3 regions of the Mesorhizobium sp. M0052 genome follow, and region 2 is predicted to be linked to each of the others. Evidence: predicted binding sites of a transcription regulator. Region 2 holds the regulator's gene; each other region holds the start of a gene.
The links. Region 2 encodes PhoB, which activates phosphate uptake and scavenging genes when phosphate is short. Its sites were predicted from a motif close to TGTCATNNANCTGTCAT; they were not measured.
Positions count from the first base shown of each region.

Region 1: a site for PhoB is predicted at 2,389-2,405, ahead of NKJ77_RS21625 (RNA degradosome polyphosphate kinase). Genes of this name have one in related genera too.
Region 3: a site for PhoB is predicted at 8,709-8,725, ahead of NKJ77_RS08870 (bifunctional 2',3'-cyclic-nucleotide 2'-phosphodiesterase/3'-nucleotidase). Genes of this name have one in related genera too.

Region 1 is NZ_JAMYUS010000016.1:101,648-111,784, reverse strand. It holds gene NKJ77_RS21640 (TIGR02117 family protein) at 1-600, shown strand, start outside; gene NKJ77_RS21635 (FAD-dependent monooxygenase) at 823-2,061, opposite strand; gene NKJ77_RS21630 (zinc-finger domain-containing protein) at 2,081-2,326, opposite strand; gene NKJ77_RS21625 (RNA degradosome polyphosphate kinase) at 2,559-4,751, shown strand; gene ppx (exopolyphosphatase) at 4,751-6,283, shown strand; gene NKJ77_RS21615 (DoxX family protein) at 6,546-6,953, opposite strand; gene NKJ77_RS21610 (DoxX family protein) at 7,090-7,512, opposite strand; gene fumC (class II fumarate hydratase) at 7,761-9,158, opposite strand; gene NKJ77_RS21600 (glycosyltransferase family 10 domain-containing protein) at 9,737-10,137, opposite strand, start outside.
Region 2 is NZ_JAMYUS010000025.1:85,023-95,159, reverse strand. It holds gene xylF (D-xylose ABC transporter substrate-binding protein) at 1-945, opposite strand, end outside; gene NKJ77_RS27305 (ROK family protein) at 1,212-2,447, shown strand; gene phoB (phosphate regulon transcriptional regulator PhoB) at 2,478-3,167, opposite strand; gene phoU (phosphate signaling complex protein PhoU) at 3,184-3,888, opposite strand; gene pstB (phosphate ABC transporter ATP-binding protein PstB) at 3,930-4,754, opposite strand; gene pstA (phosphate ABC transporter permease PstA) at 4,772-6,088, opposite strand; gene pstC (phosphate ABC transporter permease subunit PstC) at 6,085-7,545, opposite strand; gene NKJ77_RS27275 (substrate-binding domain-containing protein) at 7,641-8,669, opposite strand; gene NKJ77_RS27270 (PAS domain-containing hybrid sensor histidine kinase/response regulator) at 9,167-10,137, opposite strand, start outside.
Region 3 is NZ_JAMYUS010000005.1:269,013-279,149, forward strand. It holds gene NKJ77_RS08825 (glycoside hydrolase family 19 protein) at 160-1,650, shown strand; gene NKJ77_RS08830 (hypothetical protein) at 1,760-1,882, shown strand; gene NKJ77_RS08835 (PRC-barrel domain-containing protein) at 1,965-2,330, opposite strand; gene NKJ77_RS08840 (dodecin family protein) at 2,414-2,617, opposite strand; gene kdsA (3-deoxy-8-phosphooctulonate synthase) at 2,715-3,593, opposite strand; gene NKJ77_RS08850 (VOC family protein) at 3,590-4,462, opposite strand; gene NKJ77_RS08855 (Dabb family protein) at 4,518-4,808, opposite strand; gene NKJ77_RS08860 (hypothetical protein) at 4,923-5,057, opposite strand; gene NKJ77_RS08865 (class I SAM-dependent methyltransferase) at 5,317-6,567, shown strand; gene NKJ77_RS08870 (bifunctional 2',3'-cyclic-nucleotide 2'-phosphodiesterase/3'-nucleotidase) at 6,628-8,607, opposite strand; gene NKJ77_RS08875 (NAD(P)/FAD-dependent oxidoreductase) at 8,749-10,014, opposite strand.

The sequences.
Region 1 (10,137 bases), on a different contig from region 2:
ACGCTGGTGCCGCGTCCGCTGTGGCCGGCGTCAGCGGCGGGTGAGGGCACGCGCCATATTCTGGTGCTGGAGAATCCGATCCACACCGACATCGCCATTCCCGTCGATGACGAGGTGCGCCGGCGCTTCCATTTCCTGGTCGCTGCCGGCATCCCCGTCGACGCCCCAGAAGTGCGCTACATCGTCTTTGGCTGGGGCGGCCGGGCCTTCTATCTGGAGACGCCGAGCTGGTCGCAGCTGAAGGCAGTGCCCGTCCTCAAGGCGCTGACACTGGACGCCTCGGTCATGCATGTCGATATCGCCGGGACCATCGCCGAGCCGCACCGTGCTGTCACCGGTTTCGACATCGATGAGGAGCATTTTGCAGCGCTGCTCGACTATATCGACGCGAGTTTCCAGCAAAGGCCGCATGGTCCGGTCGTCATCGAGAACGCCGCCTATTCCAGCTTCGACCGCTTCTTCGAGGCGAACGGCCATTTCAACGCGCTTGTCGGCTGCAACACCTGGACAGCCGCCGGCCTGCGCACCGCCGGCCTGCGCACCGGCTGGTGGAACCCGCTGCCGGCCTCGCTGGGCTTGTCGATGCGGTTTTATAACTAGCAGTCCTTCATCGCATCGCGACAGTGTTGGATCTTTTGAAGTCAGCGGGACAGCACCCCCCTCTGGCCTGCCGGCCATCTCCCCCGCAAGGGGGGAGATCAGCCGTTTTGCCCGCGGCGCTCCTGCTGCAACGCCGGCGATTTTGGCGAAGGCGCCGGCGACATCCAATCTCCCCCCTTGCGGGGGAGATGTCCGGCAGGACAGAGGGGGTGGGAAGGATCGCTACGTCGACGATCTAGACTGCCGAGTGTCCGCTCGCCATCCATAGAGCCAGTCGAGGTCGGCGGCGAGCTTGTCGGGCGAGCGCATGGCCAGGAACAGATTGCGGGCGATCGCCACCGGGCCGGCAGCATGCCAGGCGAGGCGGTTTACGGCCCCACGACGCGCGGCCTTGGCGACACGCGGCCGCCGAAGATTTTCCCAGATTTGAAAACTTCTGGGCAGATCGCCAGGGAAATCGGCGATAGCGTCGGCAAGCGTGATGGCATCTTCGATCGCCATCGCGGCACCTTGCGCCGCAAACGGCGTCATCGCGTGCGCGGCGTCGCCGATCAGCGCGATGCCCTGCGGGCTTGTCCACCGCTGTTGTTCGACGGTGTGGATCGGAAAGGCCGTCCATGGGCCGGCCAGTGCCACAAGCTTCGTCAGGCCCGGCGCGGTGCCGCGCAGGGCAGCCGTGAGGATCGCGGGATCGGCATGGCCCGACCAACCTTCGGCCATGCGCTCACCCTTGGTGAAGGCCGCGAGATTGAAGGCCCGGCCTTTGCTGACGGGATAGGCGACCATGTGGAAGCCTGGATGCAGGAACGTGGTGACGCAGTCGGCGGCGCCGATCGCGGCAAAGGCTTCTCCGGCCGCACCGTCGGCTGCGATTGTAGCCCGCCAGGCGAGTTCGCCCGAAAAACGGCTTTTGACGAAGTCCTCGCCTGCGAGTTGCGCCCGGACCGCCGACCAGACGCCATCGGCGCCGATCAGCAGTTTGCCGCGTGCCTCGATCTCGCGGCCGTCCACTTCGGCGGTCACGGCGACATATTGCGCGTCTTTGACGATGCCGGTCGCGCGGGCGCCGGTGACGAGCTCAATCTGCGGCCGTTCAGCCATTTGCGCCAACAGCGCTGCCTGCAGATCGGCGCGGTGGGCGACGAGATAAGGCGCCTGCCAGCGCGCTTCGGCGGCTTGCCCAAGCGGCACCCGCGCCAGTTCACGCAGCGTCGCTGCATCCTTCAGCACCACCGCTTCGGGCCGCGAGGCTGCCGGCAGCAGCCGGTCGAGAACGCCGAGCTTTCCAAGGATGCACGTCGCATTGGGCGAAAGCTGGATGCCCGCGCCGGCCGCTTCGAGGTGCTGTGCCTGTTCGATCAGCTTTACGGAATAACCTCGTCCGGCGAAGGCAAGGGCGGCGGTCAGCCCGGCGATGCCGGCCCCGGCGATTATGACCTGCCGGGACCTGATGTCTTCCATCGGGCTTGTCGCGGAAGGATCAGGCGGCCTGGTCGATATAAAGGCAACCAGCCGGCAGCGTTTCAGTCGCCCTCAGCTTCGCCGAATAGCGGTAGAGCGTCGAGCAATAGGGGCAGACCTTTTCATCGTCGTCGCCCATGTCGAGGAACACATGCGGGTGGTCGAAGGGCGGGTTGGCGCCGGTGCACATGAATTCCTTGACGCCGATGTCGATTGCCGGATGGCCCGCATCGTTCTGGAAATGGGGAATGGAACCGCCTGCCATCATCGTCTCCTTGATCTCGTCGAAAAGCATCTGGAACATAACAGGCCTGTTTGCAAGATCGTTGAAATGAAACTGTCGCAAAAGCCTGTCAGAGGATACGTTGAGCCGGTTAAGTGCATGTCCCTGAAATCGGAACGGTTTTCGCCGAAGGGTCATGCGCCACAAAAGCGTGTTAGAGGCATGGCACGTCCAGCGGCGCTCCAAGGACGGTTGGCGGGGAAGAGCAGGAACCATGAACGAACTGAAGCCGGTGCAGAGCGAATTCATCAATGTCGAGGTGGCGAGCCCCGAGGGCGGCAACCCCGATCGGTTCGTCAACCGTGAGTTCTCCTGGCTGCAGTTCAACCGGCGTGTGCTCGAGGAATCACAGAACGAGCACCATCCGCTGCTCGAACGCGTCCGTTTCCTGTCGATTTCGGCCGCCAATCTCGATGAATTCTTCATGGTCCGCGTCGCCGGCCTTGCGGGCCAGGTGCGCGAAGGCATTGCGCTCAAGAGCCCCGACGGCCGCACGCCGGAGCAGCAGCTGGAACAATTGCTGCGCGAGGTCGAGCGGCTGCAGGAGGACCAGCAGAACAGCCTTTCGGCGCTAATGTTGCTGCTCAACAAGGAAGGCATTGAGAGCATCACCCGCGATGCACTGACCAAGGATGAAAAAGTCTGGCTGGAAGACCATTTCCAGGACCAGGTTTTCCCGGTGCTGACTCCACTGTCGATCGACCCGGCGCATCCGTTTCCGTTCATTCCCAATCTCGGCTTCTCGATGGCGCTGCAATTGCGCCATCGCAAGAATGGCGAGGAGATGAGCGCTCTTCTGCGCCTGCCGGTGGCGCTGAAGCGCTTCATCCGTCTGCCCGACCGCAAGCAGCACGTTCGCTTCATTCCGTTGGAGGAGGCTGTCGGCCTCTATATCGGCAAGCTGTTCCCCGGCTATGAGGTCAAGGGTTCCGGCACCTTCCGCATCATCCGGGACAGCGATATCGAGGTCGAGGAAGAGTCGGAAGATCTCGTGCGCCTGTTCGAGACGGCGCTGAAGCGGCGCCGCCGCGGTTCGGTCATCCGCATCGAATTCGACAAGTCGATGCCCGGCGAATTGCGCGAGTTCGTCGCCGGCGAGCTTGGCGTCTCTTCGAGCCGCATCAGCGTTCTGACCGGCCCGCTGGCGCTCAGCCAGATTTCCGAGATCGTCGCCGTGCCACGCGACGACCTGAAGTTCACCCCCTACAATCCACGCTTTCCCGAGCGCATCCGCGAGCATGGCGGCGACTGTTTCGCGGCCATCCGCGAGAAGGACATCGTCGTCCACCACCCCTATGAATCCTTCGACGTGGTGGTCCAATTCCTGCGCCAGGCGATGGCCGACCCCGAGGTGGTGGCGATCAAGCAGACGCTCTACCGCACCTCCAACGACAGCCCGATCGTGCGCGCCTTGGTCGACGCGGCCGAGGCCGGCAAGTCGGTAACCGCCCTGGTCGAGCTCAAGGCGCGCTTCGACGAGGAAGCCAACATTCGCTGGGCGCGCGACCTCGAACGCGCCGGCGTCCAGGTCGTGTTCGGCTTCCTCGAACTCAAAACCCATGCGAAAATGTCGCTAGTAGTGCGGCGTGAGGACGGCAAGCTGCGCAACTATGTGCATCTCGGCACCGGCAACTACCATCCGGTGACCGCGCGCATCTACACCGACCTGTCCTTCTTCACCACCGATCCGACGATCGCGCGCGATGTCGCCCAGCTGTTCAACTTCATCACCGGCTATGCCGAGCCGACCGATGAGATGCGGATCGCCATCTCGCCGTTTACGCTGCGCAGCCGTATCCTCAAGCACATTGCCGACGAGGTCGCCTACGCGCTGGCTGGCCGTCCGGCGCGCATCTGGATGAAGATGAACGCGCTCGTCGATCCCAACATCATCGACGCGCTCTATGACGCCAGCCGTGCCGGCGTCGAGATCGATCTCGTCGTGCGCGGCATCTGCTGCCTGCGGCCGCAGGTGCCCGGCCTGTCGGAAAACATCAGGGTCAAGTCGATCGTCGGCCGCTTCCTCGAACACAGCCGCATCTACTGCTTCGGCAACGGCCATGGCCTGCCGTCGGACGAGGCGATCGTCTACATCGCCTCGGCCGACTTGATGCCACGTAATCTCGACCGCCGCGTCGAGACCATGGTGCCGATCACCAATCCAACGGTGCATGAACAGATCCTTGGCCAGATCATGCTGGGCAACATCATGGACAACCAGCAAAGTTTCGACGTATTGGCTGACGGAACCTCCCGGCGCGTCGTGCTGGAGGAGGGTGAGGAACCGTTCAACGCGCAGGAATATTTCATGACCAATCCGAGCCTGTCGGGACGGGGTGACGCGCTGAAGTCGCATGCGCCCAAGCGCATCGCGCAGTTCAAGCGTCGCAAGAAGAACACCGGCTGATGATTTCAACGTCCCAAGGCCGGCTGCAGGATCGCCGGCCGCTGTCCATCATCGACATCGGCTCGAACTCGATCCGCCTTGTCGTCTATGAAGGGTTGGCGCGCTCGCCGACCTTGCTGTTCAACGAAAAGATGCTGGCCGGCCTCGGCCGCGGCATCGTTTCGACCGGCAAGCTCGATCCCGAGGCGGTGACGCGCTCGATGGAGGAGTTTCGCCGTTTCCGCGCGCTCTCCGATCAGGCGGGTGCGGAGCACATGTTTGTGCTGGCAACGGCCGCGGCCCGCGAAGCGATCAACGGCCCCGATTTCATCCACCGCGCGCAAGATGTGCTCAAGACCGAGATCCGCGTGCTCACTGGCCGGCAGGAGGCGCATTATTCGGCGCTTGGCGTCATTTCGGGCTTCCACCCCGCCAATGGCATTGCCGGCGATCTTGGCGGCGGCAGCCTGGAGCTTATCGACATCAATGGCGAGGCGATCGGCGACGGCATCACACTGCCGCTGGGTGGCCTGCGGCTGCAGGACATGGCCAGGAATTCGCTCGCCCAGGCGGCAAAGATCACCCGCGACGAACTGGCGCGCGCCAAATTGTTGAAGGGCGGGCTGGGACGGCCCTTCTACGCCGTTGGCGGCACCTGGCGAAACCTTGCCCGGCTGCACATGGAAATGACCAACTACCCGCTTGGCGTCATGCACCACTATGAGATCGGTGTCGAAAGCGCCGCCAATTTCCTGAAGCAGGTGGCGAAAGGCGAGATCGAGAAGGTCAAGGGCATCGAAGGTGTGTCGAAGAACCGCCGTTCGCTGCTGCCCTATGGCGCGGTCGTGCTGCAGGAGATCATGGCGGCGATGCAGCCGTCGAAGATCATCGTCTCGGCATTGGGCGTGCGCGAAGGGTTTCTCTATTCGCTGCTCGACCCTGCCGAGCAGAAGGCCGATCCGCTGGTCTCCGCTTCGGAGGAACTGGCGCGGCTGCGGTCGCGCTCGGTCACCCATGCGCATGAGCTTGTCGAATGGACGGACAAGACCTTTGCCGCCTTCGGCATCGACGAGACGGAGGATGAGGCGCGCTATCGCCACGCTGCCTGTCTGCTGGCCGATATAGGCTGGCGCGCACACCCGGAATATCGCGGCAAGCAGTCGCTCAACATCATTGCCCACGCGTCCTTCATCGGCGTCGATCACCCCGGCCGTGCCTTCCTGGCGCTGGTCGGCCTGTTCCGCCACGAAGGCGTGTTCAACGATGCGGCGCCGGAAATCCGCGGCCTGGCGACGCCGCGCTATCTCGAGCGCGCCCGCATTCTGGCGGCGGTGCTGCGCGTCGTCTATCTGCTGACTGCGGCTATGCCCGGCGTCATGCCGCGGCTGAAATGGGAAAACCGCGGCAATGGCACGTTGGCGCTGGTGCTGCCGGCCTCACTTTCCGATCTTTACGGCGAACGCCCGGCCGGACGGTTGGCGCAACTGGCGCGGATCACCAACCGCCGTCTGGTGCTGGCGGTCGAGGGTGGGCAGAGCGTGTCGGTGAAGTAGGCGCGGCCTGACAGCAAAACCATGTCGTCGTCGGCCTCGCGTTCGAGCACCGGCTTCCTCAATCCGTCGCTGCTTCGCAGCGCCACCTCCCCCTCCGGAGGGAAAGGGAAGGGAGCCTCGTTGGAAAGGGTTGGCGGCAATAGGCTCGCGCCCTTCCTCTACCCCGTCGATCGGGGGAGAGGTGGCTCGACGAAGCCGAGACGGAGTGGGGGTCGACCTGGCACGGGCGTCGATGGTTCAACCGGGACGATATTTGACGATATCAGACCGCGGCGCGGCGCCCGTCGATCGACCAGGCCCCGGCGCCGGCCATGGCTAGCGCCAGGAATCCACCGGCGATGGCAATGTCCTTCATCAGCATCTGCTGGTGCAGGAAGGTGAGCATCGGGTCATCGCCGCCCTGGCCGTAGTGGCCGATGGAGCCTGCAACGATGCAGAAAGCGGCAAGAAGTATCGCAACGACCGGCGTCTGAAAGCCGACCAGTATCAAGAGACCGGCAATCAACTCGAACAGCCCGGTGCCCCAGGCGGCAAGCGTCGGCAATGGCATGCCGAGGCCGGCGAAATAGCCGGTCGTCCCGGCAATGTCGGCGAGCGCGTGGTAGCCGGAGGGAACGAGCAGGGCGGCGAGCAGCAGCCGGGAAATCAGAAGCAATGCATCGCGGGGCATGGTCATCTCCGTTGTCTGTCCGCCGGCTGTTCGAGACCGATCCTAGCAGGGATGGGACGCGTGCGCGCTTGGGCAGACAACGAAAAAGCGGCGTGGAAAATTCCACGCCGCTTTTTTCAGGCTTGGGAGGGAAAGCTCAGCCGCGCTTGGCGTCGATCGAGTAGGCGCCAGGGCCCGAGGAAGCCAGCAGCAGGAAACCGCCGGTGATGGCGACGTTCTTCAGGAAATGGATCATCTGGTTCTGGTCGGCCCAGCCGGTATGGGCGACAAAGGCCGAGGCGATGGTGAAGACCGCGAGCACCCAGGCGGCGATGCGGGTCTGAAAGCCAACGAGCACGGCAAGGCCGCCGAGCAATTCGATCAGGCCGACGACAATGGCCGTTATGGTCGGCACCGGCAGGCCCATGGCGCCGAAATAGCCGGCGGTGCCGGAAATGGCGGTGAGCTTGCCGAAGCCGGAAAGCAGGAAGATGGCGGCGAGCAGGATGCGGCCGAGCAGGATGGTGGTGGAGCTGTTGGACGCGATGCCGGCGCCGGCAGCGGAAGTGTTGATGGACATGGTGGCTCTCCGAAAAGGGTTGATGTCCCGTCAGATAGACCAAGCCGACTGTTCACCAAAGCCGCCCGTCCGGCGACACATTGTTCACAGGACGTACATTTCGGGATCGTTCGACCGACGCAAAATTCTTGTCGCGGCCAGCAGCGGCGGGAGCAAATTGTCCCGCCACAAAATTTGGATTTCTAGTTGACGCAATTCCAAAGAGGAAGGGCTGCGCGCTTCGAGGAAGGCACTTTCCCTGGAATCGCTTAACCCGGATGCGTCATGTCCTCCGGCCGCACCAGCCGGTCGTAGTCTGCCTCGCTGACCAGCCCGGTGGCCAGTGCTTCCTCGCGCAAGGTGGTGCCCTTCTTGTGCGCGGTCTTGGCGATCTTGGCGGCATTGTCGTACCCGATCGTCGGCGCCAGCGCGGTCACCAGCATCAGCGAGCGGTCGAGCGCGGTCTTGATGTTGTCTTCGCGAGCCTCGATGCCGACGACGCAATTGTCGGTGAAGGAGATCGAGGCGTCGGCCAACAACTGCACCGACTGCAGGAAGTTGTAGGCCATCAGCGGGTTGTAGACGTTGAGCTCGAAATGGCCCTGGCTGCCGGCGAAGGTCAGCGAGGCGTTGTTGCCGAACACCTGCACGCAGACCTGCGTCAGAGCCTCGCATTGGGTCGGGTTGACCTTGCCCGGCATGATCGAGGAACCCGGCTCGTTTTCCGGCAGCGACAGTTCGCCGAGGCCCGAGCGCGGGCCGGAGCCGAGGAAGCGGATGTCGTTGGCGATCTTGAAGAGGGCGGCGGCCGCCGCGTTGATGGCGCCATGCGAGAACACCATGGAATCATGCGCGGCGAGCGCCTCGAACTTGTTCGGCGCGGTGACGAAGGCGATGCCGGTGATTTCGGCGATGCGCGCCGCCACCGTTTCGGCAAAGCCCACCGGCGCGTTGAGGCCGGTGCCGACGGCGGTGCCGCCCTGCGCCAGTTCCTGCAGGCCGGGCAGCGTCATCTCGATGCGCTTGATCGAAGAGGCCACCTGCGCGGCGTAGCCGGAAAATTCCTGGCCCAGCGTGAGGGGTGTCGCGTCCTGCGTATGGGTGCGGCCGATCTTGATGATGTGGGCGAAGGCCTTCGTCTTGACCTCGAGCGCAGCGTGCAGATGCTTCAGCGCCGGCAGCAGATCGTGCACGATGCGCTCGGCGCACGCGATGTGCATGGCTGTCGGGTAGGTGTCGTTCGACGACTGGCTCATATTGACGTGGTCGTTAGGGTGCACCGGCTTCTTAGAGCCCATGACGCCGCCCAGAAGTTCGATCGCCCGGTTGGAGATCACCTCGTTGGCGTTCATGTTGGACTGCGTGCCCGAGCCGGTCTGCCAGACGACCAGCGGGAAATGATCGTTCAGCTTGCCGTCGATCACCTCTTGCGCCGCCTCGATGATCGCCTTGCCGACTGCCGGATCGAGCCGCTTCAACTCCATATTGGCTTCCGCCGCCGCTCGCTTGACGATGCCGAGCGCACGCACGATCGAGGCCGGCTGCTTTTCCCAGCCTATCCTGAAATTGCCGAGGGAACGCTGCGCCTGCGCTCCCCAATAACGGTCGGCGGCAACCTCGATGGGGCCGAACGTGTCGGTTTCGGTTCTGGTCCTGGCAGCGGTCACTTGTCTCTCCGACGATCGAATTCGGCAACGGCGTATCGCGTTGCACAATGGCCTTCAAGCAGAGATTGCGGCCGGCAGGCAGTAAATCGGTTGAAGCGGTAGCGCCGCCCTTCGGGATCCTGCACCCTCCACTTTCGTGTGAAGGAAATTGCTCCTCAGTGCGGCTTGATCCCATAAAGTGGACGGAAACTTGCGGATTTAGCTCGATAAGATCATGTCGAGCTGGCGGATTGCTCTACGCAAACTTCCCCCAGGATCAGCAATGCGCAATTCTCGTCTACATACGAGCGACGATGCCACACAAACTACCATCAGTGCCGGCGTCTCACTGGCAACAGCAGCGATGAGGTAGCTTATGCACTTGTCCTTCTGTTCAGTTTCCCGACCAAAATCCGGCATCGCATCCGGATCGAGCTTCGGATCGCGAAGCCGAGAATTTCAACTCCACCCTGGGAGCGCCTCCACATAGCCTCGGAGATTTCCAAGATGCATGGCGGCAAGGTCGAAGCCGTCTCGACGTCGCAAGAGACGCTCTTTGTCCTCCGTATTTTGCTGAAAGCGCGCCTGATCGCGGACCGTCAGCTCGGAACCTTTTTCCTCCAACGGCGCAGCTTTGTCCTGAGATAGGATCTATAGCCGAACGGAAGTGTTCGCCGTCCGGAAGGCGTGCTTGTCCGCGCCTCCAGACGCTGGCGCACGACGCTCATCAGTCTGCAGAACGCGGGTGTTTCCAATGATTGCACCCGTTTGACGAGATTGTCGGGCAATGGCTTTGAGCGCCAGTCGAAATAAGCCTCGTAGTCTTTCGGCGTTGCGATCAGGTGCTGGAGATAGGCTGCAAGATCGCTGGCGCTGGCGAAGGCACTGGCGTCAATAAAGGAGTGCTCCGGAACGAACTCGTCCACATTGGGAGCGCCAAGGTAGATCGGCACCGTGCCCGCCATGAACGCGTCATAGATTTTCTCGGTGACATAGTCGG
Region 2 (10,137 bases):
GGTGATCGCGACGGGGGTCAGGAACAGCGACTTGACGGTGTTGCCGTCAGGCGTGGTGAAGTCCTTGGCGCCGGCAATGTCGCCCGTCTTCTTGCCATCGGCAAGCTGCGAGGCGATCTCGGCGGCGTTCTTGCCGAGTTCGCGCGCGTCTTTCCACACCGACACCGTCTGCGTGCCGAGCGCGATGCGGTTCAGGGCGGCATGGTCGCCGTCCTGGCCCGAGACCGGAACCGTTCCGGCAAGGCCCTGCGCCGTCAGCGCGGCGACAACGCCGCCGGCGGTGCCGTCATTGGCCGCAACCACGGCATCGACTTTGTTGTCGTTGGCGGTCAGGAACTGTTCCATGTTCTTCTGGGCGTTGGCCGGCAGCCAGCCATCGGTATAGGCCTCGCCGACATTCTTGATCTTGCCCGAGTCGATGGCTTCCTTGAGCACTTCCATCGAGCCCGAGAACAGGAAATCGGCATTCGGATCCGAGCCAGAGCCCTTTATGAAGACATAGTTGCCTTCGGGCTTCGCCTTGAACACTTCGCGGGCCTGCATGCGGCCGACTTCCTTGTTGTCGAAGGTCAGGTAAAAAACGTCCTTGTTCTCGATCAGGCGGTCATAGCCGACGACCGGAATGCCTTCGTCCAGCGCCTTCTGCACCGCCGGGCCGATGGCCGAGGCGTCCTGCGCCAGGATGATCAGCGAGTTGGCGCCCTGCGAGATCAGGCTTTCGACGTCGGTCAGCTGCTTGCCGGGATTGGACTGCGCGTCGGCCGAAATGTACTTGTCGCCGGCGGCTTCGATCGCCGTTTTCATCGCCGCCTCGTCGGTCTTCCAGCGCTCTTCCTGGAAGTTCGACCACGACACGCCGATGACCTTGTCCTTCGCCTGCGCGACCGACATCAGCGCCAGCGACATGGCGACACCCGCCAGCATGGCGGCTGCAAATCTGTTCATTATAACCCTCCCTGCGCCGCCCACGGCGCGACAAAACCGGCCCGAAGGCCTGCACAAAGAGGCTCCATTTTTTCGAGCCTCGAAAAAATACTGGTTCAATGATAAGGCACTGTCAACATCGATTATGATGGATTCTGATAGCGTTGCCGAATTTTTTCGAGCTCCGCAATAAACAATGACAGGGCTGCCGGCGTCTGCCAATATTTGGCTGGTGCCGTCGAACGCCTTCACTATCATGAGGCGCGAGGAGGCCGGGAGGAAAACAAATGTCGGTTGGGATCCGCCACGACGATCTGCGCCGTCGCAACCGTGCGATGGTGATTTCGGCCGTGCGCCGGGCCGGCCAGCCGTCGCGGACCGAGATTGCGGCGACCACCGGCCTCAGCCATTCGACGATATCGGCAATCTCGTCTGATCTAATTCAAGAAGGCATCCTGATTGAAGGCAAGCCTGGCGAGACCGGCTCGCTGAAACGCGGCCGGCCGCAGGTCGGCCTTGGCCTCAACCCGGAAGCGGCGGCGGTCATGACCGTGGTGCTGTCGCTGAACTTCCTCTCCGTCACCGTCATCGACTATGCCGGCCAGGTGGTCGCGGAAGAACAGCGCCGGCTCGACACGCTGACCATGCCGCGCGACGAGCTGATCGGCGAATGCGTAGCAATCGTCGGGCGGCGTCTCGCGGACCCGGACCTCGATGTCCAGAGCATCGCCCGCATTGCCATGGGCATCCAGGGCATCACCGATTCGCAGGCGCGGGCCATGCTGTGGTCGCCAATCACGCCACTGACCGACATTGCCTTCGCCGACATGTTGGAAGCGGAATTCGGCATTCCTGCCACCATGGAGAACGACTGCAATATGATGGCGGTGGCCCTGCAATGGCGCCAGCCCGAGCGCTACCGCGACAATTTCATCGCGATCCTCTTGTCGCACGGCATCGGCATGGGGCTGGTGCTGAAAGGCGAACTGTTCACCGGCACCCATTCCTCGGGCGGCGAGTTCGGCCACATGATCCACCGTCCGGGCGGCGCGCTCTGCCGCTGCGGGCGGCGCGGCTGCGTCGAGGCCTATGCCGGAAACTACGCCATCTGGCGCAGCGCCAAAATGATGAGCGAAGATGCCGAGCCGGTCGATATCGGCGACGCTGATATGCGCGCACTCGCCGCGCGCGCCCGCGAAACCGATGGCCCGGAGCGCGAAGCCTATCGCAAGGCCGGTGAGGCGCTCGGCTTCGGCCTCGGCAGCCTGTTTGCGCTGATCGACCCGGCGCCTGTCGCCATGGTTGGCGTCAGCGCCGCCGCCTTCGACCTGATCGAGCCGGCATTGCGCGAAGCGATCGCCCAGACCGCCGGCGGCCAGCACTCGAAATCGATCTCCTTCGACACCGAGCCCAACGAGCTGCCGCTGATCCGCGAAGGCTGTGCCATGCGCGCGCTCGGCTTCGTCGATCAGGAGATTTTCGCGCCGGGCATTCAGGCCAAATCCGGCAAGCATGTCGCCTGAATGGCCGGCAACGGCGCGACGCGCAGCATCCTAGTCTTCCCTGATCGCGTAGCCGGCGCCGCGAATGGTACGGATGACATCCGGCATGCGGCCGTTGTTGACCGCTTTGCGTAAGCGCCCGACATGGACGTCGACGGTTCGCTCGTCGATGTAGATCGTCTCGCCCCAGACATTGTCGAGCAGCTGGCTGCGCGAGAACACGCGGCCGGGATGGCGCATCATGAATTCGAGCAGCCGGAACTCGGTCGGTCCGAGCCTGATCTCGCTCTTCTTGCGGTAGACACGGTGCGACTCGCGGTCGAGCACGATGTCGCCGACCTTGAGCACGCTGGACAGCACTTCCGGCTTGGCCCGGCGCAGCAGCGCCTTCACGCGCGCCATGAACTCCGGCGTCGAGAATGGCTTGACCAGATAGTCGTCGGCACCGGTGGACAGGCCGCGCACGCGATCGCTTTCCTCACCGCGCGCGGTCAGCATGATGATCGGCAGCCGCTCGGTTTCGGGCCGCACTCTAAGCCGCCGGCAGAGCTCGATGCCGGAAACAGCGGGCACCATCCAGTCGAGCACCAGGAGATCGGGCACGTTTTCCTGCAGGCGGATCTCGGCCTCGTCGCCGCGTGTCACCACCTCGACGTGATAGCCTTCGGATTCGAGGTTGTAGCGGAGGAGCACGCCTAGCGGCTCCTCGTCCTCCACGACCATGATGCGTGGCGCGATCATAGGCAGTTCACCCTCATCAGGCCGGCGTGGCCATCGCCGTCTCGTCCTGCTTCGGACGATTGGCGGGCAATTGCTGGCCGGTCAGCACATAATACGCATTTTCGGCGATGTTGGTGACATGATCGCCGATGCGCTCAAGATTCTTGGCGCAGAACAAGAGATGCGTGCAGGCGGTGATGTTGCGAGGGTCTTCCATCATGTAGGTCAAGAGCTCACGAAACACGGACGTGTATTTGACGTCGATGCGCTCGTCGTCATTCCTGAGTTTTGCAAGAGCTGCCGCATCGGTGGCGGCATATTCCTCGACGACGCCTTGCACCTGGATCAGCACCAGCTGCGCCATGGCATCGATGGAGTGCGAGAGGTCGCGCGGCGTGACGCTCAAGCCCACGGTGCCGACGCGTTTGGCGATGTTCTTGGCGAGATCGCCGATGCGCTCGAGGTCGCCGGCCATGCGGATCGAGCCGACCACGGCGCGCAGATCGTTGGCCATCGGCTGGCGCTTGGCGATCAGCGTGATGGCGCGGTCGTCCAGTTCGCGCTGGCGCGCATCCATGATGGCGTCGTCGGAAACGACACGCTGTGCCAGCGCATTGTCCGAATTGAGCAGCGCCCTGGTCGAGCCGCTGACCATCGAGCCTGCCAGATCGCCCATGTCGCGGATCAGCTTGCTGATCTGCCCGAGCTCTTCATCGAAGGAGGCGACGGTATGTTCACCCATGATCTTGGTCCTCGTGCCTGAAAATTCACCCGCCGGACGGCTCAGCCGAAGCGGCCGGTAATGTAGTCCTGGGTGCGCTTGTCGTCGGGGTTGGTGAACATCTTGTCGGTGGCGCCCTCCTCGACGAGATAGCCGAGATGGAACATCGCTGTACGCTGCGACACGCGCGCCGCCTGCTGCATCGAGTGGGTGACGATGACGATCGTGTAGTTCTGGCGCAGTTCGTCGATCAGCTCCTCGACACGGGCGGTGGCGATCGGATCGAGCGCCGAGCAGGGCTCGTCCATCAGGATCACCTCCGGCGACACGGCGATGGCGCGCGCGATGCACAGGCGCTGCTGCTGGCCGCCGGACAGGCCGGTGCCGGGCTCCTGCAGGCGGTCCTTGACCTCGTTCCAGATCGCAGCCTTCTTCAGGCTCTGCTCGACGATCTGGTCCATGTCGGACTTGCGCTTGGCCAGCCCATGGATGCGCGGGCCGTAGGCGACGTTCTCGTAGATCGACTTCGGGAACGGGTTGGGTTTCTGGAACACCATGCCGACGCGGGCGCGCAGTTCGACGACATCGATGTTCTTGTCGTAGATGTCGTCTTCATCGAGCGTGATCTTGCCGGTCACCCGCGCCGAATCGATGGTGTCGTTCATGCGGTTGAGGCAGCGCAGAAAGGTCGACTTGCCGCAGCCGGACGGGCCGATCAGCGCCGTCACCTGGTTCTGGCGGACGTCGAGATTGACGTCGAACAACGCCTGCTTCTCGCCGTAGAAGACGCCGACCTTGTCGCCGCGCATCTTGATGACTTCGTTCGACTTGGCGTTCATTTTGTCGCCCACTGCATTCTCAAGGGACTGTTCGGTCATGATGTTCATACCAAATTGCCTTTTTTCTACCAGCGCCGCTCGAACCGGCGCCGAAGCACGATCGCGGTGATGTTCATGGCCATGAGGAAGACGAGCAGGATGATGATGGCGCCGGACATGCGCTCGACAAAAGCGCGCTCAGCCTCGTTTGCCCACATGTAGATCTGCACCGGCAGCGCGGTCGCCGGATCGAAAGGCGTCGTCGGATAATCGGCGACGAAAGCGACCATGCCGATCAAGAGCAGCGGTGCTGTCTCGCCGAGCGCACGCGCCAGGCCGATGATGGTGCCGGTAAGGATGCCTGGGGCGGCAAGCGGCAGGATGTGATGGAACACCATCTGCATCTTGGAGGCGCCGAGACCTAGGGCCGCCGAGCGGATCGACGGCGGCACCGCGGCGAGGGCGGCGCGCGTGGCGATGATGATGGTCGGCAGCGTCATCAGCGTCAGCACCAGGCCGCCGACGAAGGAAGCCGAGCGCGGCATGCCTAGGAAGTTGATGAACACGGCAAGGCCGAGCAGGCCGAAGACGATCGACGGCACCGCCGCGAGATTGTTGATGTTGACCTCGATCAGGTCGGTGAAGCGGTTCTTCTTGGCGAATTCCTCGAGATAGATCGAGGCGGCGACGCCGATCGGCAGCGCCAGCAACAGCACGATCACCATCATGTAGAACGACCCGATGATGGCCACGCCCATGCCCGACGTCTCGGGCCGGCTGGAGGCGCCATAGCTGAACAGGCCGGTGTTGAAATGCTCGGCCATCACGCCGTCGGCCTTGAGTTTGTTCATCCAGTCGATCTGCTGGTTGGACACCTTGCGGCGCGCTTCATCGACGCCGAGGTCGATCTGGCCCTTGAAGGCCGAGTCGAGATTGGCGGCAGCCAGGATGTCGACATCGCGCGTCGTGCCGATCACCGAGGGATCGGCGGAGACGATGTCGCGCAGCTGGACCCGCGCGCCTTCCGACAGGAAGCCCTTGAGCTTCAGCATCATCGGCTTGTTGGCCGGATCGATGCCGAGCTTGGCCACCAGCGCGTTTTCGGCGAGCTTGGGATAGTTCGCCTTGATCAGCACATTCGGGTCTGTGGCACGCTTGTTCGAGGGGTCGATCACCTTCTCGTCGAAGGTGACCGGCAGCGTCACCGTCGTCTGCCAGAAGGCGGTGTAGCCTTTCGAGACGATGGTGATCAACATGATGGCCAGGAACGCCAGGCCCACCGAGATCGCAATCACGCCATAGATGCGGAACCGGCGTTCGGCGGCATAGCGCGCCTTCAGCCCGATGTCGCGGCGCGGACGCGCGACGGCACCCACCATCGTGTCCAGGGGGATGTCGGTCATTCGTACTGCTCCCGGTACTTGCGCACGATGTAGAGGGCGACGATGTTCATCACCAGCGTCAGCGCGAACAGCGTCAGGCCGAGCGCGAAGGCGACCAGCGTCTGCGGCGAGTTGAACTCGAGATCGCCGGTCAGCTGGTTGACAATCTTGACGGTGATGGTCGTCATCGCCTCGAACGGATTGGCCGTCAGATTGGCGGCGACGCCCGCCGCCAGCACGACGATCATCGTCTCGCCGATGGCGCGCGACGCCGTCAACAGGATGGCGCCGACGATGCCGGGCAGTGCCGCCGGCAGGATCACCCGCTTGATCGTCTCGGAGCGCGTGGCACCGAGGCCGAGCGAGCCGTCACGCATTGCGCGCGGCACCGCGGTGATGATGTCGTCGGACAAAGAGGACACGACCGGGATCAGCATGACGCCCATCACCAGACCGGCGGTGAAGATGCTCTGGCCCTGGATGAAGGGCGAGCCGCCGGTGAGTGCCGCCGACAGGTCGCGCAAGAACGGTCCGAGCGTGACAACGGCGAAGATGCCGTAGACGATGGTCGGAATGCCGGCCAGCAGTTCCAACGCCGGCTTGACCACCGAGCGCACACCGCGCGAGGCATATTCGGACATGTAGACCGCCGACATCAGCCCGACCGGCACTGCCACCAGAAGGGCGACGGCGGCGATGTAGAGCGTGCCGGCGAGAAGCGGGATCAGGCCGAACTGACCCTGGCTGCCGCCGGAACCGGCGGCGGCGAAACGCGGATCCCACACCGTGCCGAAGAAGAAGCTCATCGGCGACACGCTCTCGAAGAAGGTGATGGTCTGGAACAGCATCGACAGCACGATGCCGACCGTGGTCAGGATGGCGATGGTCGAGGCCGCAAGCAGCCCCCACAGCATCAGCTTCTCGACGTTGTTGCGCGCCCTGGCGCGCGGCGCGATCTGCCTCAGCGCATAGAAGGCGCCGGCGACCGACAGCGCGAAGGTCAGCACGGCGCCGAACAGGCCGAGCCGGTCCTGGACCTGGTTCGCCTCGACCGCGATCGGGATCATATAGTCCTGGGTGTCGCTGGCCAGTGCCACGCCCTTGGCGGCGAGCAGCGGCTGCAATTCGGCGAAAGTAGCGGGAAGTGCGGTATCGCCATCGAGCCGACGCAGGCCCTTGGCCAGGCTCTTCACCAGGCTGGCGTCGAGCGCTTCGCTGGCGACCTTTGTGTCGGCGGTGCGCTCGGGCAAAGCGGCATGGATATGCCGGTCGAGATAGAAGGAAGAGCCGATATCCCAGACGGCGAGCAAAAGGACGGCAGGCAGGACCGCGAGCAGAAAGGCCCACCAGCCATGATAATGCGCGCGCGAATGCGGCTTGACCTTGCCGGTATCCAGCGCCGCGGCGCGCTGGCGGCCGACCACAAAAGCGACCACGCCTATGGCAATGACTATGGCGAGTACGAGCAAGGACGACATAACCCACCCCAGGGAAAATTCAGATCGCCGCCGCCGTTGCGGCAAGCGGCGAAATCAGGGCGCGGAGTTCATCCGCGCCCTGCTCCGTCCGTTGATTACATCGTCTTTCCGGCGGCGAAGGCGTCGCGCTGGCCCTGACGTTCGGCGTCGGGAGCGGAAACCAGGCCGTACTGGGCGAGCGGGCTTTCCGGGCCGATCATCTGGTCATCAAGGAAGAACTCGACATATTCCTTGAGGCCGGGAACGACGCCCAGATGCGCCTTCTTGACATAGAAGAACAACGGCCGCGACACGGGGTACGTGCCATCGGCGATGGTCTGCGTCGAAGGCACGATGCCTTCCACGGTAGCGACCTTCAGCTTGTCGGCATTGTTCTCGTAGAAGGCGAGGCCGAACACGCCAACGCCGGTCTTGTTGGAGTCGATGCGGGCCAGCGTCTCGGTGTAGTCGCCATCGATGTCGACAGCCTTGCCGTCCTTGCGGATGGCGATGCAGGTTTTGCCGATTTCCTTGTCGTCGGCGATGCCGGCAGCCTTCAAAGCGGCCTTGTCGCAGCCGGCGTCGAGCAGCTTGGCCTCGAACACTTCACGGGTGCCGTGCTTCTCACCCGGAATATAGGCGGCGATATCCCAGTCGGGCAGCTTCGGATTGACCTGGTTCCACTTGGTGTTCGGGTTGTCGACCAGCTTGCCGTCGACGACCAGCTTGGCGGCGAGCGCCTTGTAGATGTCGGCGGGAACCAGCGCCCAGTCCGGACCCTTGATGTCGGTGGCAAAGACGATGCCGTCATAGCCGATGCGGACTTCCTGGACGTCCTTGACGCCGGCGTCGGCGCAGGACTTCAGCTCGTCCTTCTTGATCGGGCGCGAGGAGTTGGCGATGTCGATCGTGTCTTCGCCGACGCCCTTGCAGAACTCCTTGATGCCGGCGCCGCTGCCGCCGGACTCGACCACCGGGGTCTTGAAGTTGGTGAAGGTTTCGCCGAACTGCTCGGCGACGATCTTGGCGTAAGGCAGCACGGTCGACGAACCGGCGACCTGGATCTGGTCACGCGCAGCGGCGACACCGGACGATGCGGCGAACGCTACCGCCACGGCCGATGCCGTAACGAGGAATTTCTTCATGTGGCCTGCTCCTGTTCGGAAGATGGTCTCTTGGCGCCCTCTTCAAACCGGCGCCCGCTGAGGCCAATAGCCTTCGATTATTACAGTCGCATGACAGTTTCGTGTCAGCCCGGTAACGTCGCACAGACGCCTCGTGAGCCGCAGCCTTTAAGCCGGTTTGTGGGGATGGAAGTTGCCGCTGGAATCAGACGCTTGCGCGATTCGTGCTGGCATCAAGTCCCGGCAGATCGCAGGCCGCGATGCCGAGAAAGAAAAACCGGACGGGAGCGCGTTGCCCGTGGCCAGAGCGAATTTTGGCCGAGCCATCGCCAAAAACAGGTCCGTTGGGGTAGATTCGACGCTGTTTCTTGTCGGCGGTCGCTTGCTCCCGCCCGTAACTGAATGAGCGGTTTCGTTGTGACCATTGTCCTGACTGGGCGCCAGCTTTGATATGGTGCGATCGCACCATAGCCTTGGCTGTTGCGGCGCGGCCGAATCCCGGCCGGCGCCGCAGGTTGCTATCCAGCGTCTCGTTGGGCTTCGCCTGATATGCCGACCCAGCGCTCGACCTTTTCGAGCAGCGCCCTGGGGCTGATCGGCTTGGGCAGATAGTCGTCCATGCCGGCTTCCAGGCAGCGCTCACGGTCGCCCTTCAAGGCATGCGCGGTGACGCCGACGATCGGGATATGCATACCCGTATGTTCTTCCAGCCGGCGAATTGCGGCGGTGGCCTCGAGCCCGTTCATCTCCGGCATCGAGACGTCCATCAGGATCATGCGCGGATTAAGCCGGCCGAAGGCATCGAGCGCCTTGCGGCCGTTGCCGACGATTTCGAAACTGTAGCCGGTTTCGCCGATTATCTGGGTGAACACCATCTGGTTCACTTCATTGTCCTCCGCAACGAGGATGTCGAGCCGGCGTTCATCCCCGGCGGCCCGGGCGCGGGCACGAACCGGCGGCGGTTGCAGCAGGGCGCGTTCCGAGGCAGCGAGCGGCGGCTTTGCCGGCGACGGTTCGTTCCTGCCGCCGCCGGAACCGCTGCTTGCCGCCGGCAGCACACGGCCGTCTGTGATATTGTGATGGTGCCGCTGGATGGTGGCGACCAGCGTTTCCAGAAGCACCGAGGAACGCGCCGGCTTGATCAGCTGGGCGTCGATGCCGAGATCGCGATAGCTGGTGTTGGCGAGCGACTGGTCGACCGAAGTCAGCATGATGATCGGCGTGTCGGCCAGCCCTGCGGTGCTGCGCACGACGCGCGCCATTTCGGCGCCGCTCATCCCCGGCATCTGATAATCGAGCACGACGCAGTCGACCGGCACGCCGTAGGCAGCCGCGGCGACCAGCACCTTCAGCCCTTCGGGTCCGCTTTCGGCGGCGCAGGAATCGAAGGTCCATGACGCCATCTGCTCGCTCAGGATCGATCGGTTGACGGCATTGTCGTCGACGATCAGCACCCGTGAGCCGGTCACGTCGACCGGCATGATCCGCC
Region 3 (10,137 bases), on a different contig from region 2:
AGCGTCGCGCCCCTCTTAGCCAAAGTGCCGCAAAAGGCAATCAGGAATGGCATGAAATAATGGTGACAGTCGCCCCATGCGCTCAGGCCGTGGGGCATGGGCGACGCCATCTGAACGCAAACAGCCCGCCCTGACGTCATATGTCTGGCGCGGCATGGGGTGGGTGCCCCGCCCCTGCGGCAATGCCTTTGTCACGAAACCAGGCGGCACACAAACTCCACCCGATGCTTCAAAAGAGGCTACCGCCAACGTGACAAACTTCACAATGCAGAGAATTCGAAGATGTTAGGGTCACATCTACAACGCGAACTATTTGGCGACCACAGTGAAATCAACAAACTTGAACTCTTTGGGGAGGCGGCAATGGCAGCGATTTCAGGTACTGGCTGGGAACTTCTTATTAGCCGCAAAGTCGAGCATATGAGGGGCACCAGACGCAGGACAGTTGGTACCTATAAAGTCTTTCACAACGGCACGGCAGTAACGGGTCTATCGGGGTTCGTGTGTGAATCTCGCGGCCCAGGCGACAATTCCAAAGAAGACAATGGCAGGCGCATCGAGCCCGGCACCTATCCGCTGGCGACACAGGCCGGAGGCAAATATGTGACGATCGGCTACACTGGCGCCAAGACGCCACCCAAACCTGGACTCGAACTGCTGAAGACCAACAAGCGCACCGAAATCCTGATCCATCCGGGCGTCAATTTCCTGTCCAGCGTCGGATGCATCAACCCGACGAAGAAGGTGAGCGGTCCGCTTTCCGACATGGATTTCACGGAGAGCCGGACACGCGTAATCGCCCTCATCGACGATCTGAAAACCTTTGCCGGCGGTGGCTTCCCGAAAAGCAACGGCAAGCGAATCCCCAATGCTTCGGTGGTCGTCGAAGGCGAACCGGTGCTGTCGACCGAGAGTGTCGAGAGCGTGCTCGAAGCCGTTGCGGGCGATCCGAACAAGGGTTTGCCAGCAGCGGTCTTCCAGAAATTCGCGCAGAGACCGGCAAGCGGTTCCAAGCGAACAATCTATGACGGTTACATCGGCGCCTTTACCTCCGACAAAGGCCTCAAGACACTTGGCGATCATGGGGTGTGCAACAACTATGATCGGCTGATGCATTTCTTCGCTCAAGCGGCGATGGAAACCGGTGGCTTCACCCTCATTCGCGAATCCCTGACCTACACGACCGTGGCGGCAATCCGGAACGCATGGAGGTCGCGAGCCGCGGGCAAGACCGATCAGTGGATCGAGGACAACCTGCTGCGCAAGCCGCAAGCCCTGGGCGACTGGGCCTATGGCGGCCGCATGGGCAATGTGAAAGGAACGTTGGACGGCTTCAATTTCCGCGGCGGCGGCACGTTCCAGACCACCGGGCGCGACGCGTACACGGCCAAGGGCAAGCTCGCCAAGGTCGACCTCGCCAATCATCCTGAACTGATCGAGGATCCGCAGATTTCGCTGCTCGCAGCTTGCGCCGAATGGAAAGGGTCAGGCTGCAATGCCTTTGCCGATGCCGGCCTGATTAAAAAGATCTCGCGCGCGATCAACGTCGGCAACGCCAATTCCACCACGCCGGCCAATGGCGAAGCGGATCGGATCGCCTGGCACGAAAAGATTTTCAAGGCGGTGAAGAATGCCGGACTCCTCGGCTGAGCATGCCTCGGATCACGTTCGGCAACACCACGTCATCATAATTCAGAGATAACAATCTCTGTGTCGACTAGGATGGTGATGCGCGGGGCGAAACAGGAGGAGTTTCGCCATGTCCGAGTTGAGCGGTATCGTGAGTTTGTTCCTGATCGCGGCGGCGTTCCTGACGTCGTGCGATACGCAGCAGCCGCCAAAGGCGGCGACGCAGCTGTCCACGCTTCATGCAGCAGAATAATTTAGAAACTGTCGGGTTGCACTGAAAAGGCCCCCGTTTCGGAATTCGGGGGCCTTTTCACGTCAGGCGTCAGCGCAGCTGATCAATGCCAATACGGCGTGACCTTGTAGTAATCATAGGAAGCATCACGTGCGGCCTCGCCATCGGCGCCGGCCAGTTCATTGATCGAATAGGCGGGTGCTGCCTTCAGCTGCTCCTTCGAGAACGGCACGACATAGCCGCCCTTGTCCTCGTCATAGTCGAGGCTCGCCCACGGAATGGCGTGATACTTCTCGCCAATGCCGAGAAATCCACCGAACCCGATCACCGCGAACATGATGCCGTTCGACGTCTTGTCGAGCATGATGTCCTCGATGCTGCCGATGCTCGTGCCTTCGGTGTTGTAGACCGACGTGCCGATGACGCGCGAAGCGGCGATGGCTTCGGTGTGGCCTGTCTGGGTGGTCATGGCTGCTGCTCCTCATGTCGTTGATCGATACTTTGACAATGAGGTGCGCGGGCGAAAGTTCCCGTTTTTCGAGCGGCGGGCGGTTACTCCGCGAGGATGAACGTCACCTTCATGTTGACGCGATAGGCCGCGATCCTGCCGTCCTCGACGACGATCTTCTGGTCCTGGATCCAGGCGCCTTCCACGTTCTTCAGGGTCTTTGAGGCGCGCTCAATCCCCTTCTCGATGGCGTCCTGAAAGCTCTTTTTCGACGACGACGTGATTTCGGTGACGCGGGCGACGGACATGGCTTCCTCCTGCCAAGACGCTCATTTGCAGCAGCGAGCCTACAGCCGGCTTATGCCTTCCACAAGCAGGGCAGCGCGCGCGCCATCGCCGAATCCATCAGCCTCGGTTCAGGTCAGCAGCATTCTTGGCGATGCGGTCGAATGCCATCAGTCTTTCGAGCAGCGCCGGCATGTCCTTCAGCGGCAGCATGTTGGGCCCGTCGGAGGAGGTCGAATTGTCGGGATCCTGGTGGGTCTCTATGAACACGCCGGCGACGCCGACGGCAACGGCAGCCCGCGCCAGCGTCTCGACAAAGCGGCGCTCGCCACCGGAGGAACCGCCCTGCCCGCCCGGCTGCTGCACCGAATGGGTGGCGTCGAAAATCACCGGCGCGCCGATCTCGGCCATCACGGGCAAAGCCCGCATGTCCGACACCAGCGTGTTGTAGCCGAAGGAAGCGCCGCGCTCGGTGGTCAGCACATTGGGGTTGCCGGAGCCGGTGATCTTGGCCACCACGTTCTTCATGTCCCAGGGCGCCAGGAACTGCCCCTTCTTGACGTTGATCACCTTGCCGGTCTTGGCCGCGGCGACCAGCATGTCGGTCTGGCGCGACAGGAAGGCCGGAATCTGCAGCACATCGACATGGTGCGCTACGATCGCGCACTGCTCCTCGGTGTGGACATCGGTCAGAATGGGAAGCGAAAACGCCTTGCGCAACTCGTCGAACACCGGAAGCGCCGCGTCCATGCCGGCGCCGCGCGTTGCCGACAGCGAGGTGCGGTTGGCCTTGTCGTAGCTGGTCTTGTAGACGAGGCCGATGCCGAGCTTGCCGGTCAGTTCCTTCAGCGCGCCGGCCATGTCGAAAGCGTGCTGGCGCGATTCGAACTGGCACGGGCCGGCGATCAACGCCAAGGGCCCGCTGTTGTCGAAGACGACGTTGCCGACGGTTACCGACGAATTCGGCGCCATCGAATTAGGCCCTTGCGGCTTGCTCATGGGGTCTCCCGGAAGATGAAAGCCGCGCCCTGTCCGGATGCCGGCTGCACGACGATTTCGTTGCCCGCTATATCGTGCCCGACGGCGTTGTCTGCAAGCAGCCTCGCGACAGCGCCGACACTGCGGGCCGAAAAGACGATCGCGGCGAAGCGAAGGTCCGTCGGCGCGCCAGCCGACATGCCGAAGCGCTCAGCGAAAGCCGCGGGCTTGAGAACGCTCAAACGCGCGTTCGCCAGGTCGAACGCCGTGCTGCTCCTCTGCCTCGAACCCGTCGCTGTCTCGATCAGGTGGCGCTTTTCGGATGGCACGCCGCTGACCGCAACGATTTCGGCAATGCCGGTCACGCCATTGGCATGAGCCTGCAGCGCCGTACGGTCGATTTGAGGGGCGTTGATCCGCTCGCAAGCGAACAGAAAGGCGTCCATCGTCTCGGCGCCGGCGGCGAAAGCCAGTTTGAACGAGGCCATGTCGCTCTTTCCGGCCGTGTCGGTGAAGGCGCGGGAAAAGCTCAGTACGTCTCCCGCCGACAGGCCGGCTTTGATAAAGCGCGCATGGTCCGCATCGGCATCGTCGGTGGCCAGCACCACGGCGGAAAAGCCCTCATCGCCCAGCCTGGCGCGATGGAGCCGGTCGCGCGCGACAAAGACATTGCCGCCGGCGATCGCACTCGCTGCCAGCTGTTCGTTCCCAACCGCCAGCGGTTCGAGATAGGTGCCGTCGGCAAGGAAGACGCAGCAATTTTCGGTGCCGAAGGGATGAATGCCGGTTGGCGCGACGATGAAGCCAAGCGATGTCAGCCGCGCCCGCGCCACGGCGAGGCTCGCCGTCGGCAGCACCAGATGGTCAAGCGGATGGGTCGTGCTGGTCATGCCGGCGCGGTGTGCATCATTCCCGAAATTGGTTCAAGGCCTCTTGCCGGCCCGATCAGGCCGTCGCCACGATATCGGCCGAATAGCGCAATTCGCGCAAGGGTTTGACCCGGCTGGTCGTCTCGGCATAGAGCGGGTGCGCCTTGTATGCGGCAAGCGCGGCATCATCCTCGAACTCGGCATAGACGACCACGTCGATCGCATCCGACAGCGGATCGACCTTGCTGTTGAGCGTCACCTCGAAGAGGCTTGAATGCGGGATCTTGCCCAGTGTGAGCAAGCCTGTGCGCACGGCCTCGACATCGTCCTTGCGCCGCGCGCTGAAGAAAACGATATGCCGGATCACGCCTGCCTCCACGTTCGATTTCCAGCATGTTTTGTGTGAGCGGGACCGTCGCGTCAACCGCCACGATGTCGCGCCCGGCAATGCCGGCAGGCGACTTTGCAGAGGCGCAAAAAGCTAGGCTTTGCCGGTGACGTAGCGCACGACGCGCGACATCTCCCTGACCGTCGTGTCGAGATAGCGGCCCTGATTGTAGAGGCCGTCCCAGATCAGGAAAAAGGCGATGGCGACGATGACGATGACATAACGCATGGCTGAAACTAACGTATGTGGCTGTTCCTAACCATAGCGATTTCGCCGGCGGTCGCTCGCCCTCACCGATTCTGGCCCCAGGCACGCCACCTGGGCCAGTGCCGGGCACGGCTTGCCTCTTGAAGTTCCGGTCGATGCGGTGGAAGATTGTGGCGAAAATTTAAGCAGGCTACGGCGTTCGCGCCTGGCGAATGAAAGTGGAGGATGTGGAGGCCGGCAGATCTTGCGCCGCCCCCGCGGAAGTCCAGGGGGGTGTGAGATGGCTGTCAGGGAATACAAAGGCATCGGCGACGCCATCAGGCTGGACGAACTCAATTTCGCCGAGATCGTCAAGGGCCTGCCGGCCAAGGCGCGCATGGTGCTGTCGGCGGCGATGAAATTGCCGCGCGGTTCGCTGAAGGTGAGGATGCCGGATGGCCGGGCGGTGCTTGTCGGCGGCAACGGACCCGGGCCGGATGCCGAGCTGGTGTTGAAGAACTGGCGCCTGCCCGGCCGTGCCTTTTCCGGCGGCACCATCGGCGTTGCCGAATCCTACATGGACGGCGACTGGGAAAGCCCTGATGTAACCAGCTTCCTCGAACTGTTCGTCGTCAACTCGGCCGTTGGGGAACGCATTGCCGGCGGCGCCAACTGGCTCATCAACACGGTCCAGCGCATCCGCCACTGGTTCAACGAAAACACCCGCGCCGGCTCGAAGCGCAACATCTCGGCGCATTACGATCTCGGCAACGCCTTCTACAAGCAATGGCTCGATCCCAGCATGACCTATTCGTCGGCGCTCTATGCGACCGGCGCCAACGACCTGGAAAGCGCTCAGGCCGCCAAATACCGCGCGCTGGCCAAGGATACCGGCATCGGCAAGAAGGACCATGTGCTCGAGATCGGCTGCGGCTGGGGCGGTTTTGCCGAATTTGCCGCGCGCGAGATCGGCTGCCGCGTCACCGGCCTGACCATCAGCCGCGAACAGCACGATTTCGCCAAGGCGCGCATCCAGAAGGCGGGACTGTCTGACAAGGTCGACATCAAGCTGCAGGATTACCGAGACGAAACGGGCACTTACGACCGCATCGCCTCGATCGAGATGTTCGAGGCGGTCGGCGAAAAATATTGGCCGGTATTTTTCGGCAAGATGAAGGCGTGCTTGAGGCCCGGCGGCACCGCCGGCCTGCAGATCATCACCATCAACGAGGCCGCCTACGACACCTATCGGGCGAGGCCGGATTTCATCCAGCGCTATGTCTTCCCAGGCGGCATGCTGCCGACGCCGTCGATCCTGAAGACGCTGGGCAGCGACCATGGCCTTGCCCATCTGCGCGAGCGCGTCTTTCCGGACGACTATGCCCGCACGCTTGCCGAATGGCGCAACCGCTTCTGGGCGTCGTGGGAAAAGATCGTCCCGCTCGGCTTCGACGACCGCTTCAAGAAGCTTTGGGAATTTTATCTCCACTATTGCGAAGCCGGCTTTAGAGCCAGCTACATCGACGTGCGCCAAGTGGTCTACAAAGCCTGATCCGAAGCGTGATTGAGCGGGCGTATGCCCGCTCGTTTTCCCTGTTAGCTGCACGTTGCCTCAAAGCAGGATGCGATACTTCGCAAACCCGGATTCGCCCTCGCCGGCCGGCTCGATCTTGAGCGATTTCACTCCCGATATAAAATCCTTCGCTTTGGGGCCGGTCTCGAACACGACGCTGGTGCCGGGCAGCGGCGTGAACGACCAATTGTCGTCGGCCGAGGGATTGATCGTGCCTTCGCTGACGACGTAGCGCACGATCACGTCGCGGTTGGTGTCCGGCGCCTCGTAGATGATCTTCGAGGCATTGATGTCGGGGAAATTGCCGCCACCGCCGGCGCGGTAATTGTTGGTGGCGACGACGAATTTCGCTGCCGGATCAATAGGCTTGCCGTCGAAGCTGAGGCCGACGATGCGGTTCGAGCCGGCATTGGCGACGCCACCCTTGGCATCGTATTTCGGCAGCTGCGACAGGTCTATTCCGTAGCTGACGCCATCGATCACATCGAAATTGTAGGACGGGAATTCGGTGTCGATGAGCGCCTGGTCGGCCTTGCCCGGCTCGATCTTCCTGAAAATGCCGGCCGACATTTCCAGCCATTCCTTCACTTGCGCGCCGGTGATTTCGACGGCGCGCACCGTGTTCGGATAGAGATAGAGGTCGGCGACGTTCTTGATGGCGATGTCGCCCACCGGCACGTCGGTATAGTAGTCGGCGCCGTTGCGCCCGCCGGCCTTGAAGGGTGCTGCCGCCGACAGCAGCGGCACATCCTTCCACTGCGTGCTCTTCAATATGTCCTTGAGGTACCAGCTCTGCGCCTGGTTGACGATCTGCACCGACGGATCGTCGGCGACCAGCGCGAAATAGGAATAGAGCGGCGCCGAGGTCTTGCCGACCGGTCGGCGGACATAGGCAAGTGTCGCCTCATGGTCCGCCTTCAGCGCATCGACGACGCGCTGGTCGTCCGCCACCGTCGGCTTGTTTGCCTTGTCGACGCGCTGGTAGATCGGCCTTGCCTCCGATGTGGCCGAGGCTACGCGCCATTTCGATCCGTCCCGTTCCAGAAGCAGATCGATCAGTCCCATATGCGAGCCCCAGAAACCGCCCATCACGGCGGGCTTGCCCTGCAGCGTGCCTTTCTCGGTGTCGACGCCTTCGAGCGCCTGAAAATCCTTCTTGCCGGGGAAGACGAGATGCTGATGGCCGGTGAACACCGCATCGATGCCTTCGACGCCGGCGACGAAGAAGGAGGCGTTCTCCATGCCGTCGCCCTGCTTGATATCGATGCCGGAATGCGAGAGCGCGATGACGATGTCGGCGCCCTCCTCCTTGATCTGCGGCACCCATGCCCTGGCCGCCTCGACGATGTCGCGCGTCCTGACATTGCCTTCCAGGTTCTTCAGGTCCCAGACCATGATCTGCGGCGGCACAAAGCCGATGATGCCGATCTTGATCGGCTGCTCGGCGCCCGACCCGTCCTTGATCTTCTTGTCGAGGATGACATAGGGCTTGAGGTAGAGCTTGTCGTCGCGCGGTTTGGCGGCAAGCTCGGTGCCGCGGATCAGATTGGCGCAGACGAAGGGGAAATTGGCTCCGGCCAGCACCTTGTCGAGGAACGACAGGCCGTAATTGAACTCGTGATTGCCGAGCGTCGAGCATTCATAGCCCAGCAGGTTCATGCCCTTCATGATCGGATGCAGATCGCCTTCCTTGAGGCCCTTCTCATAGGCGATGTAATCGCCCATCGGATTGCCCTGCAAAAGATCGCCATTGTCGATCAGCATCGCATTGGTGGCTTCCTTGCGCACCGCCGCGATCAGTGAGGCCGTCCGTGACAGGCCCATCGTGTCGTTGGCTTTGTCGGCGTAGTAGTCGTAAGGCAGCACATTCACATGAATGTCGGTGGTCTCCATGATCCTCAGATGCGCCTGATTGGCCTGCGCGCGGGCGGAAAACGGATGGAGCATGATCAGCGCCCCGCTGGCGGCCGTACCGGCAAGAAAACTACGGCGGGAGACGGGGTAATTGAGATGCGGCATTGGTTTTCCTTCCCAGCGACGTGACAAGATCCCAGCCCCGGGCGGAAGCTTCGCGCCGAAAACCGGCCATGTCCATCGGGAAGTCAGTCGATCAGCAAAAGGTGACGGCTGGATGAATATCCTTGGCCGCGGTTGAGAACCTCAGCCCTTGTCATCGTCGCCCTGGGTGATCAGCCGCGCGCTGCGCTGGCCGGTGAAATAGATCCATAGCCAGCTAAGCGACACCGAGAGCCGGTTGCGGAAACCGATCAGGAAGTAGATATGCGCCACGCCCCACAGCCACCAGGCAAGCCATCCCGTGAGCTTGATCGAGCCGAAATCGATCGCGGCTGCCCACTTGCCGATCGTCGCCAGGTCGCCGGCATGTTTGTAGCGGAAAGGCCGCGGCGCGCCATCGCCGGCCAGCCGCGCCCTGATCGTCGCGGCGACATGCTTGCCCTCCTGCTTGGCCGAGGGCGCCACGCCGGGCACCGGTTTGCCGTCCGGCCGCAAGACATGCGCGGTGTCGCCGATGACGAAGATTTCAGGACTGTTCGGCACGGTCAGATCGGGCTCGACCATTACCCTGCCCGCCCGGTCCACCGGCGCGCCCAGCCACTCTCCCGCGGGTGAAGCCGCCACGCCGGCGGCCCACAGGATGGTTCGCGCCGGCAGATGCGTATCGCCAAAGACGACGCCTTCGGCATCGAGGCGCGTGACGGCGCGGCCAAGCTCGACCGTGACGCCCCGCCGCTCCAGCGCCTTGCGCGCATAGTCGGACAGCTTTGGCGCGAAATTGGCTAGGATCCTGTCTCCGGCCTCGACCAGCACCACACGCGCCTCACGCGTGTCGATGTTGCGGAATTCGCCGCGCAGCGTTTCATGCGCGAGTTCGACAATGGTGCCGGCAAGCTCCACGCCGGTCGGGCCGCCGCCGACGATGACCAGTGTCAGCAGTGCCTGGCGCTTGGCCGGATCGGTCTCGCGCTCGGCCTGCTCGAAGGCGAGCAGGATGCGCCGGCGAATGGTGGTTGCGTCTTCAAGCGTCTTCAGCCCGGGCGCGAAAGGCTCCCATTCGTCGTGGCCGAAATAAGCATGACGCGCGCCGGTGGCGAGCACCAGCGTGTCGTAGGGAACAGAACTGCCGTCCTCAAGCAGCACGCGTTTGCCTGGACGGTCGACGCCGGTGACGTTGCCGAGCAGGGTCGTCACGTCCTCGCGCTTGCGCAGCAGATGACGGATCGGCCAGGCGACTTCCGAGGTCGCCAGCGAGGTGGTCGCCACCTGGTAGAGCAGCGGCTGGAAAAGGTGATGGTTGCGCTTGTCGATCATGGTGATGCGCACGGGTGCGCCGGCCAGCGCCCGGGTGAGTTCGAGACCGCCGAACCCTGCGCCGACGACAACGACATGATGGCTGGTTTCACTCATCGCATTCACCCCTGTTTGTCTCCCTTTATCTAGTGATTTTTGTGCACCGCAACAATGTCGGGGCGAGCTAGATTGCCGCTTAAGGCTGCCCAGGACTCGTCGCCGGATGTCGCGAATGCCTAT